DNA from 3 places in the Photobacterium sp. Alg240-V54 genome. Region 1 is predicted to be linked to each of the others. Evidence: predicted binding sites of a transcription regulator. Region 1 holds the regulator's gene; each other region holds the start of a gene.

Region 1 (3,292 bases):
TCTGGTATTACTGACCAGTGTTGGCCATGTATAGCACCTTCAAGTGCCCATAACAATTCTATACTTAACGACGTTTCTTGTGTTTTTTGTAACGCCTTATAAGCTTCGAGTGCGCCAATGTCATGCAGTTGTTTGATAGTTTTAATACCTACTTTTTTGAGCATTCGTTCATTTGAAAGCCGTAAGTTGGGTAAGTCTTTAATTCTATCTGGTGTACAGCAGTCTTTGGCTTTTTTATCAGCTTGTGCTGCCTCAAGAGAATATTTTGCCTGCTCGACAATTTTCTCTGGGTGTTGCCACCATTCATCAAGAATAGCGTAATGTTTTGTAATGACAGGGAAACCACGTTTTTTATAAATATATGGTTCTAAACCCGCTTGTTTAAATTCCTCTTCTGTTTTCGCGTTTGCACGTAGGTGGAGTTTATTATTTACCACAAGAGCAAACATTGCTTCTCCTGCGAAAATACCAAAACCGCCAAACATAGAACGCGATTTTACATTACCTAAATGGTCTAATAGTTTTAATGAATCTTTTAATATTGGTTTGTCCATACTTCTACTCGGTGAATAAATGAGTGTCACCTAACATTAAAGTAGTTGTCGTTTTACTTTTATTAATAAAGTTATTTACATCACAAACGAACTACTTTAAATCATTCATGTATTACTCTATAAATAGACTTATCAATAGCGAAGTTTTATTTATAGTTTGTAAGTCTTTTGCTTACTATTATATGTATTTACATGAATCATTATATTCTATCTTTTAACAAGTGAAGTTTGAATATTGATGAAAGCTGATGAATATGTGATATCGCTCATATTTCTTGGTAAGAAACAACGTTTTAATAGCGTTTAGAGGCAGGGGAATTATATTGATAGGAAAAAAAAGCCAATATAATTATTGGCTTGATAAATAGATAACGCTATTAGCGTAGATCTTTAACAGATTTTCGTTCAACGATAGCAGGGGCCATTTCAAAAATTTGAGGTTCGTGATCTTTGTCTTTCATTCGTGCCATCAAAATTTTAATTGCTGTTTTACCTAAGCGACGTTTTGGCTGGTGGATAGTCGTTAGTGGCGGCGCAAAGTAGGGCGCAAGATCAATGTTGTCATAACCAATGATAGAAATGTCATTCGGTACGCGTAGTCCCGCTTGTTCAAAGGTACTAATCAGTGCCATCGCCATAATGTCATTAAAACAAAAAATAGCGGTTGGGCGATCAGTCATCGCAATATATTTCTCAGCAGCTTCGACAGCAGAATCACACTCAAAATCGCCTTCAAGGATCCAGTCTTGGTTAACCTCTAAATTTGCTTCTGTCATCGCTTTATTGAAGCCTTTTAAGCGCTCACGACAGGTCGATTTATCATTGTGGCCAGATAGACAACCGATACGGGTATGACCATGTTCGATAAAATATTTAGTCGCAATATAGCCACCTTGTTCGGCATTATCTTGAATTTTATCAGTATGTGGGCTTTCTGGGCCCCAATCCATGACTACCATAGGTAAATCTTTTTGGCGCTCAAGTAGATCCAATAACTTCTGATCGAGATCTGAACACATTACTAATAAGCCATCGACACGTTTTTCTGCCAACATGCGTAAGTAATCGCGTTGCTTAGAAAGGTTGCCTTCGGTATTACATAAGATCAGAGTGTAACCTTCACGGTAACAATACTCTTCAACACCATGCACAACTTCAGCAAAAAATGGGTTGGTTGATTTAGTCACCAGCATACCGATGGTACGAGTCGTGTTACATTTTAAACTGCGTGCCACTGCGCTTGGTGCGTAGTTAAGATCTTCAACGGCAGCAAGAACTTTTTTCTGCGTTGCTTCTGCGACAAAGCGCGTTTTATTGATCACGTGTGAGACTGTTGTCGTTGAAACACCAGCCATACGTGCAACATCTTTAATGGTTGCCATATTTATTCTTCTAATAATGAGCGCTAGAAATGATTCTAGCCAATGGTGTGGTACCAAATTGAGTAATCACTGAGAGATATAAAATCCATCTTATTGCGTTAGTCGTCTCGTTAATTATTCAATTTGGCACCGATTATGTATCTGTTACATACTTAAATAGTATCCAACAACAAAATCCGCATCTATTTTGCGGCTTTATAATTATTACATATTTTTCAAGTGTAATCGCTTGCGTTCACATTTTACTGAGTGTTTCGCGTAGTGCAACGATTCTATTGTTTTGGATTAAAATATTTGATGCTATCAACAAAAAAACGTAAATTTCAGCAAATTTATCGTAGTGTTACTGAAATTTACTTGATGGACTCATCATGTGTGGTTAGTTAACATGCTGATAATAGATAAGGGTAATCATGGATAGGATGGCGGTGAACAGAAACTTGCCAACCATAGACAGTATTAATCACTGCCGGATTTAATGCTTGCCATGGTGTGCCATCGGCTTGAATTTTTCCATGTTGAATAATTACCATCCGCTGAGCATATTGGGCCGCTAAATTAAGATCATGTAATACCACGATCACCGCTGCACCTTGAGCTGCCATCGTTTGTGCCATTTGTAGCGTTTTATGTTGATGGGCTAAATCTAAGGCTGAAGTTGGCTCATCTAACATTAAAATGCATTTATCATCGGCTTGGCTTAATTGGGTTAATACTCGTGCAAAATGGATCCGTTGTTTTTCACCACCAGATAAGGTGGGATACAACCGCTGAGCAAGCTCAAGCACATCGGTATTAGCCATTGTTTGGTTAGTGATGTGATTGATTTCTTGGCGAGATAAACACAATGGCATAGTGCCAAGTTCTACCACTTCTTTACAGGTAAAGCTAAAAGAGAGTGAACTGTGCTGCGGTAGAATGCCTAAATGACGCGCCAGTTCTGCGCGTTGCCAATCATTGATATCACGATTGAAAAATGCCACATCGCCACTTTCAGGTGAAATCTCACCACATAAGATTTTAAGCAAGGTGCTTTTACCCGCGCCATTAGGGCCTAATAGCGCAGTAACTTGACCTGCTTTAATATCAATACTGAAATTATCTAATAACACTTTATTGGCTAATGTGAGCTGTAAGTTACGTGCTGTAATCGCCGTCGAGTGTGAGAGTGTCGCCGTCATGCGATTCTGCCTTTTTGCTTATTAAGTAGATAGATAAAAAATGGAGCGCCTAAAATAGCGGTAATAATACCTACCGGAAGTTCTTGTGGTGCAAACGCACTACGGGCGATCATATCTGCGACGAGTAGTATTAAAGCGCCTAAAATAGCCGATATTGGCAACAATGTCTTATGGT
Region 2 (3,292 bases), on a different contig from region 1:
GATCTTGATCATGCAAACGCCGAACAATCACAGCAACTGTAGGTAAAAATGCAAAAACCGCATATATAGCAGCTAACACACCATAGCCTTCAACCAATGTTGGTAAGTGTAATGTTGTGTCGACTAAGCCACATACCATACTAAGGAATGCGTTAATTAATGTAAAAAACCAAAACTCTTTTCTGCGTGAACGCCCTTGAAATTGAGCATATTTACGAAGAACAGCAAAATACCAATTCATTCTATTTCCTTGTGAATATTAATAACGCTTAATTCGGACGACTTTCATTATTTCAAATTCTAAGCCTGCCACTGTAATTGAATCAGCATAATAGGTCATATTTACTTTTGCGCCAACAAGGGTTCGATACCTTGATTTACGCTTAAACTTAAAAGGCACGTTATAACCGTCAATCATCAATGAATGCTGTATCCACTCGCCATCATCTCGCTGCGTATGAGAATTCACTGTTACGCCTTCACTGTGAATTAATTGCGCGTGTTTTGCGATGAGTTTGTCACTATCAGACTTCATTGATCATCTTCCTACTATTGGTGCTTTATTTCGAATACAAAAACAGAGAGCTAGGCTCTCTGTTTATTCTAATCTTTCAGCGTCAATATACCACGATTAAAGCGGAAGAAATAAGCCCGCTAAAGTCGCACTCATTAAATTAGCTAACGTTGCAGCAAAAATCGCTTTCATACCTAAGCGAGCAATTTCAGGACGACGTTGAGGTACAATACCACCTAACCCCCCCATTAACATTGCGATAGATGTTAAGTTAGCAAAACCACATAGTGCAAATGTTACGATTGCCTGCGAATGCTCACTCAATTTCGCAATCGTTTCTGGTTTCATTAACTCAGCAAACGCAATAAATTCATTTACTGCAATTTTAGTACCAATTAGGCTAGCTGCGGTGGTTGCTTCTGACCAAGGTACACCAATTAACCATGCCACTGGCGCAAATATATAACCGAAAATCATATTAAGACTAAGATCATTAATCCCAATCCAATGACCAATATGGCCTAACCCACCATTTACCATCGCAATTAAACTGATCACGGCTAACAGACTTGCACCTACAGCCATAGCAATTTGTAGACCACTTAGCGCGCCACGAGATGCAGCATCGACTAAGTTAACGGGTTCATCTTCTTCACCGTCATCTTCTTCTTCCATGCTATGTACACCTTCAGTTTGTGGCACGATCAATTTTGCCATCATCAATCCTGCAGGCGCAGACATAAAACTAGCGGCAATAAGGTATTTTAATTGCACCCCAAGACCGGCATAACCCACCATCGTGCCACCAGCAACAGAAGCTAGTCCACCAACCATTACTGCAAATAATTCTGAGCGAGTCATACGGGCTAAAAATGGACGTACAACTAATGGTGCTTCTACAGAGCCAACAAAAATATTCGCCGTCGCTGACATCGATTCAGTACGTGTAGTGCCCAATAGACGTTGTAATAAGCCACCGATGCCACGGATAACCCATTTCATAACACCTACATAATATAATACGGAAATTAATGCCGAAAAGAAGACAATAGAAGGTAAGACATTAACCGCAAAAATAAAGCCCAATTTAAATTGTGCTAATTGACCAAACAAAAATGATGTACCTTCGCGGCCATAATCAATCACGCCAGATACTGCACCAGAAACACTATTTAATACCACTCGGCCAACGGGCACATAAAGAATAAAAGCGGCAAACACAACTTGAATGCAAAAAGCTCCTAAAACACTGCGCCAATTAACTGCTGAGCGGTTTTCTGAAAATAAAAAACCTACTGCAAAAATAGTAATAATACCGAGCATGCCAACAAGATAATGCAAAGTCATTCCCCAATGTTTGGTGTAGTAAACGATTGCGGAAAGAGTGTATTCATAAAAAAAAGTGTGACAAGGATCAAATTGTTATTGCAAGCAACAGTAACTTAACAAATTAAGCTTAAATTGCATTATTTTTAGGCTAAGCAAACGAAAATCATTAGATTGGTTCCTATAGGGGATACTATTACCTCTAATAATTACAATTTGGAACATTAACTCCCCTGTTTTAGCCAACCGTTTGCGTGAAGTTGCTGTTTTTTGCATCATCACCATTTACACAAAATATTGCCCGCATCTATATGCCTACGAATAAATTCTATAAATAGATTCACTTTATTAGGCAAAAATTTATGTCTTGGATATACAGCATATAACGGCATATGCTGTGTCAATTGCCAATCAGGCATTAATCGAATCAACTTTCCTTGACGAATCTCATCAGTTAATAAATATGTTGCCAAATAACCAATACCATTACCTGAAATTGTTGCGTCTCGAATAGCATCAGCAGAGTCGACACGGTAATTACCTGTCACTTTAATATTCTGATTATTATTTTGCTGACTAAAACTCCAAACATTATCTTTGCGTTCACGGCTAAAATAAATAATACAGTTATGGTCAGCTAAATCACTCGGCTGATAAGGTACACCATGAGTGGCTAAATATTCTGGGCTGGCCACTAATACAAAATCACAATTACTCAAATGACGAGCCACAAAACCTTCTGGTGGTGAATCCATAAAACCAATCCAAAGATCAAGTTGCTCTGCAATCAAATCAACACGGTGATCAAACAAACTCAACTCTAAATCTAATAATGGATGTTGTTCATGAAACTCATTGATATATGGTGCCACATGATGAGAAGCAAAAGATTGTGCTATACCCACCCGCAATAATCCTTGTGAGTTATCTTCATTTCCTAATAATTCACTTTCAGCTTCATTGATTTCTTGCACTACTTTCTCACAGTGCTTCGCAAATAAACGTCCGGCCTCTGTTAACGCAAATGATCGGGTTGTTCGTTGTACTAACTGCACACCAAGTCGCTGTTCTAACTGTTGTGTGAGTTTACTGACTTGAGTACGTGAGATATCAAGTAGTTGCGCGGCTTTAGTAAAGCTTTGTTGTTTAGTTAGCGCATTAAATACAATCATTTGTTGTGCTTTTTTTAACATCGACAACCTATTTATTTTAAGAAAAAACCATGACAATCCAAACAGATTAATGCGGTGTCATCGTAATATGGTTTATTGTTGACAGTATATGACATCCAATTATGTGATTGAATATTGATTACGTTAACGACACTTAAACCCTCCAAATAAAAGAATTTTTTAATACATACTTATTAAGCATTTATTACAGCATTCATAGAGTGTTCAAACTTCTGAAACATTACTGTCACATAACTTTTCTAATCTTTGTCATGTTCAT
Region 3 (3,292 bases), on a different contig from region 1:
AATATCAGGATAATATCACGAACGTTGTTCAATTGAGTGATTTTGGTTACGAGATTGTATGATCACATTGCTGAAGATAATATAATGTTCAGCCGCGAACGAATGATAAAAAGGACATATACCGATGACAATAAATAATAACTATGGGGTATTGCTAGTAAACCTTGGAACACCTGCCGAGCCAACAGCCGCGGGAGTAAAGCAGTTTCTGGGTGATTTCTTACATGATAAGCGTGTGGTTGATATGACACGTTGGTTGTGGTGTCCAATTTTACATGGTGTCATTTTACCTATTCGCTCGCCTAAAGTAGCTAAATTATATCAATCCGTGTGGATGGATGAGGGTTCACCATTAATGGTTTATTCTCGTCGCCAGCAACAATCACTGCAACAAACACTCAATGTTCCTGTTGCATTAGGTATGACCTATGGTGAGCCAAGTATTCAATCAGGCTTACAACAATTGCAGCAACAAGGATGTAAGCGCATCGTTGTGCTACCGTTATACCCACAGTATTCAGCAACAACCACTGCGGCTGCTTTTGATCGTATTGCTAAAGATTTAAAAAAGACTTCTGAGTTACCAGAGTTGCGGTTTATTAATCATTATTATGATCATCCTGACTATATTGCTGCATTAGCGCAGTCGGTTGACGCGTTTTGGGCACAGAAAGGCCAACCTGATTATCTACTTTGTTCTTATCATGGGATTCCGCAACGCTATGCTGATAATGGCGATCCGTATCCAGAGCACTGTCATCAAACAACGGCACTATTGGCTCAATCGCTTAATATGGCGCGTGAAAAAATGAGCATGAGTTACCAATCTATTTTTGGTCGTGAAGAATGGTTGAAACCTTATACCGAAGCCACTATCAAATCATTAGCAGAAAAAGGCATTAAGCGCTTAGATGTAATGTGCCCGGCGTTTTCGGTTGATTGCCTTGAAACACTGGAAGAGATTGCTGAGCAGTGTAAAGAGGTTTTTCTGGAAGCGGGTGGCAAAGAGTTTAATTTGATTCCATGCTTAAATGACAGCCCTGCACATATTTTGATGATGGAAAGTTTGATTAAGCAACATACACAAGGGTGGTAAATTTTAGCTCGCAGTTACCGCTATACTTTGAACGATAACGTTTGCGTGGTTATTTTTGGTTGTATTCGCAAAACCAATGATAGCTTTTGCTTTTATGTCTTAAATTCTGTGATAGAATTCGCAAAATTTACAACTTGATAGCCCATTGACATGAAATTTCCAGGACAACGAAAATCTAAGCATTATTTTCCCGTACATGCTCGCGATCCACTTTTAAGTCAAACTAAGGTAGAGAAGCGTTTAACACGTACTCATGTGGTGGGTATTGATCAGACATTGGTTGATATTGAAGCCTATGTGGATGACGAATTCCTGGAACGTTATGAGTTAAGCAAAGGCCATTCATTGGTTATTACTGATGAAAAAGCCGAAGCGCTTTATAATGAGCTAAAAGAAAACAATTTAGTGACGCATGAGTTTGCTGGCGGCACTATCGGTAACACTTTACATAACTACTCAGTATTAGCTGATGATAAATCGGTACTATTGGGTGTGATGAGTAAAGACATTGAAATTGGTAGTTATGCTTACCGTTATCTTTGTAATACCTCAAGCCGTATGGATATGAACTATCTTCAGCCTGTTAATGGTCCAATTGGCCGTTGTTTTGCGCTGATTTCTAAAGATGGTGAACGTACTTTCGCGATTAACGAAGGTAACATGAACCAACTTAAGCCTGAGAGTATTCCTGAGTGTGTGTTTGAAAATGCATCAGCACTTGTTCTAACGGCATACCTTGTTCGTTGTAAGCCTGGCGATCCAATGCCAGCAGCAACAATGAAAGCAATTGAATTCGCTAAAAAATATGATGTGCCTGTGGTATTAACCCTCGGCACTAAATTTGTGATTCAAGACGATCCACAGTGGTGGCGTGATTTCCTACGTGATCATGTTACTGTGGTTGCGATGAATGAAGACGAAGGTGAAGCGTTAACCGGTGAGTCTGATCCGTTAGTTGCAGCAGATAAAACCCTAGAATGGGTTGATCTTGTATTGTGTACTGCAGGTCCTGTCGGTTTATACACTGCAGGTTACACTGAGGACAATGCAAAGCGTGAAACAAGCTTGCCATTACTTCCTGGTGATATTGCTGAATTTAACCGTTATGAATTTAGCCGACCAATGCTAAAGGCAGCATGTGAGAGCCCAATTAAGGCGTATTCACACATTGCACCTTATATGGGCGGTCCTGAGCGCATTAAAAATACTAATGGTGCGGGTGATGGTGCACTTTCAGCATTACTGCATGATATGTCAGCTAACCGTTACCATAAAGAAAACGTGCCAAATTCAAGTAAGCACCAATACTCTTTCCTAACGTACTCATCATTCTCACAAGTTTGTTTATATTCAAACCGTGTAAGTTATGAAGTATTAGCCCAATATTCTCCTCGTCTTTCTCGTGGCCTACCTGAGCGTGAAGATAGTTTAGAAGAAGCTTACTGGGAACGTTAATGGCATATTGTTGTTAACAAAAAAACCGCCATTATTCGTGGCGGTTTTTTTATGACTTCGGTTTATCTATTTTGTATAAGCTTGGTTGTGAACTGCAGCAATTGCACGGCCTGATGGATCGGCAGCATTTTTAAAACTCTCATCCCACTCAATCGCTTTAGCACTAGAACATGCAATCGATGGTCCACCAGGAACACATTTTGCGGCACTTTCTAGTGGGAAGAGCTCTTCAAAAATCTCACGGTACACATAACCCTCTTTAGTTGTTGGCGTGTTATATGGAAAACGGAATGCTGCGGTTGCTAACTGTTGATCGGTGACTTTCGCTGCAGCGACTTCTTTGAGGCTATCGATCCAACTATAGCCAACACCATCTGAGAATTGTTCTTTTTGACGCCATGCAACCGCCTCTGGAAGGTAATGCTCAAAACACTCACGAATAATGTGTTTTTCCATTTTACCGTTGCCGCACATTTTATCTTGGGGATTAATGCGCATTGCTACATCTAAAAATTCTTTATCTAAGAACGGTACGCGTGCTTCAATGCCCCATGCTGCCATTGATTTGTTAGCCCGTGCACAGTCAAACATGTTAAGCGCTAATAGTTTGCGTACGGTTTCTTCATGGAATTCTTTAGCGTTAGGCGCTTTATGGAAGTATAAGTAACCGCCAAAGATTTCGTCAGCGCCTTCTCCCGATAACACCATTTTAATCCCCATTGCGCGGATTTTACGTGACAT

What was found. Region 1 encodes PurR, which represses purine synthesis genes. Its sites were predicted from a motif close to TNANGNAAACGTTTNCNTNA; they were not measured.
Region 2: a site for PurR is predicted at 2,079-2,098, ahead of G6R09_RS09285 (NupC/NupG family nucleoside CNT transporter). Genes of this name have one in related genera too.
Region 3: a site for PurR is predicted at 1,126-1,145, ahead of G6R09_RS06990 (inosine/guanosine kinase). Genes of this name have one in related genera too.

The regions. Positions count from the first base shown of each region.
Region 1 is NZ_UNRL01000004.1:149,314-152,605, forward strand. It holds gene G6R09_RS12435 (TfoX/Sxy family DNA transformation protein) at 1-554, opposite strand, end outside; gene purR (HTH-type transcriptional repressor PurR) at 932-1,936, opposite strand; gene G6R09_RS12445 (heme ABC transporter ATP-binding protein) at 2,320-3,117, opposite strand; gene G6R09_RS12450 (iron ABC transporter permease) at 3,114-3,292, opposite strand, start outside.
Region 2 is NZ_UNRL01000003.1:25,639-28,930, forward strand. It holds gene G6R09_RS09275 (DUF805 domain-containing protein) at 1-241, opposite strand, end outside; gene G6R09_RS09280 (hypothetical protein) at 260-535, opposite strand; gene G6R09_RS09285 (NupC/NupG family nucleoside CNT transporter) at 632-1,861, opposite strand; gene G6R09_RS09290 (LysR family transcriptional regulator) at 2,119-3,033, opposite strand.
Region 3 is NZ_UNRL01000002.1:324,525-327,816, forward strand. It holds gene hemH (ferrochelatase) at 125-1,096, shown strand; gene G6R09_RS06990 (inosine/guanosine kinase) at 1,247-2,551, shown strand; gene asnB (asparagine synthase B) at 2,618-3,292, opposite strand, start outside.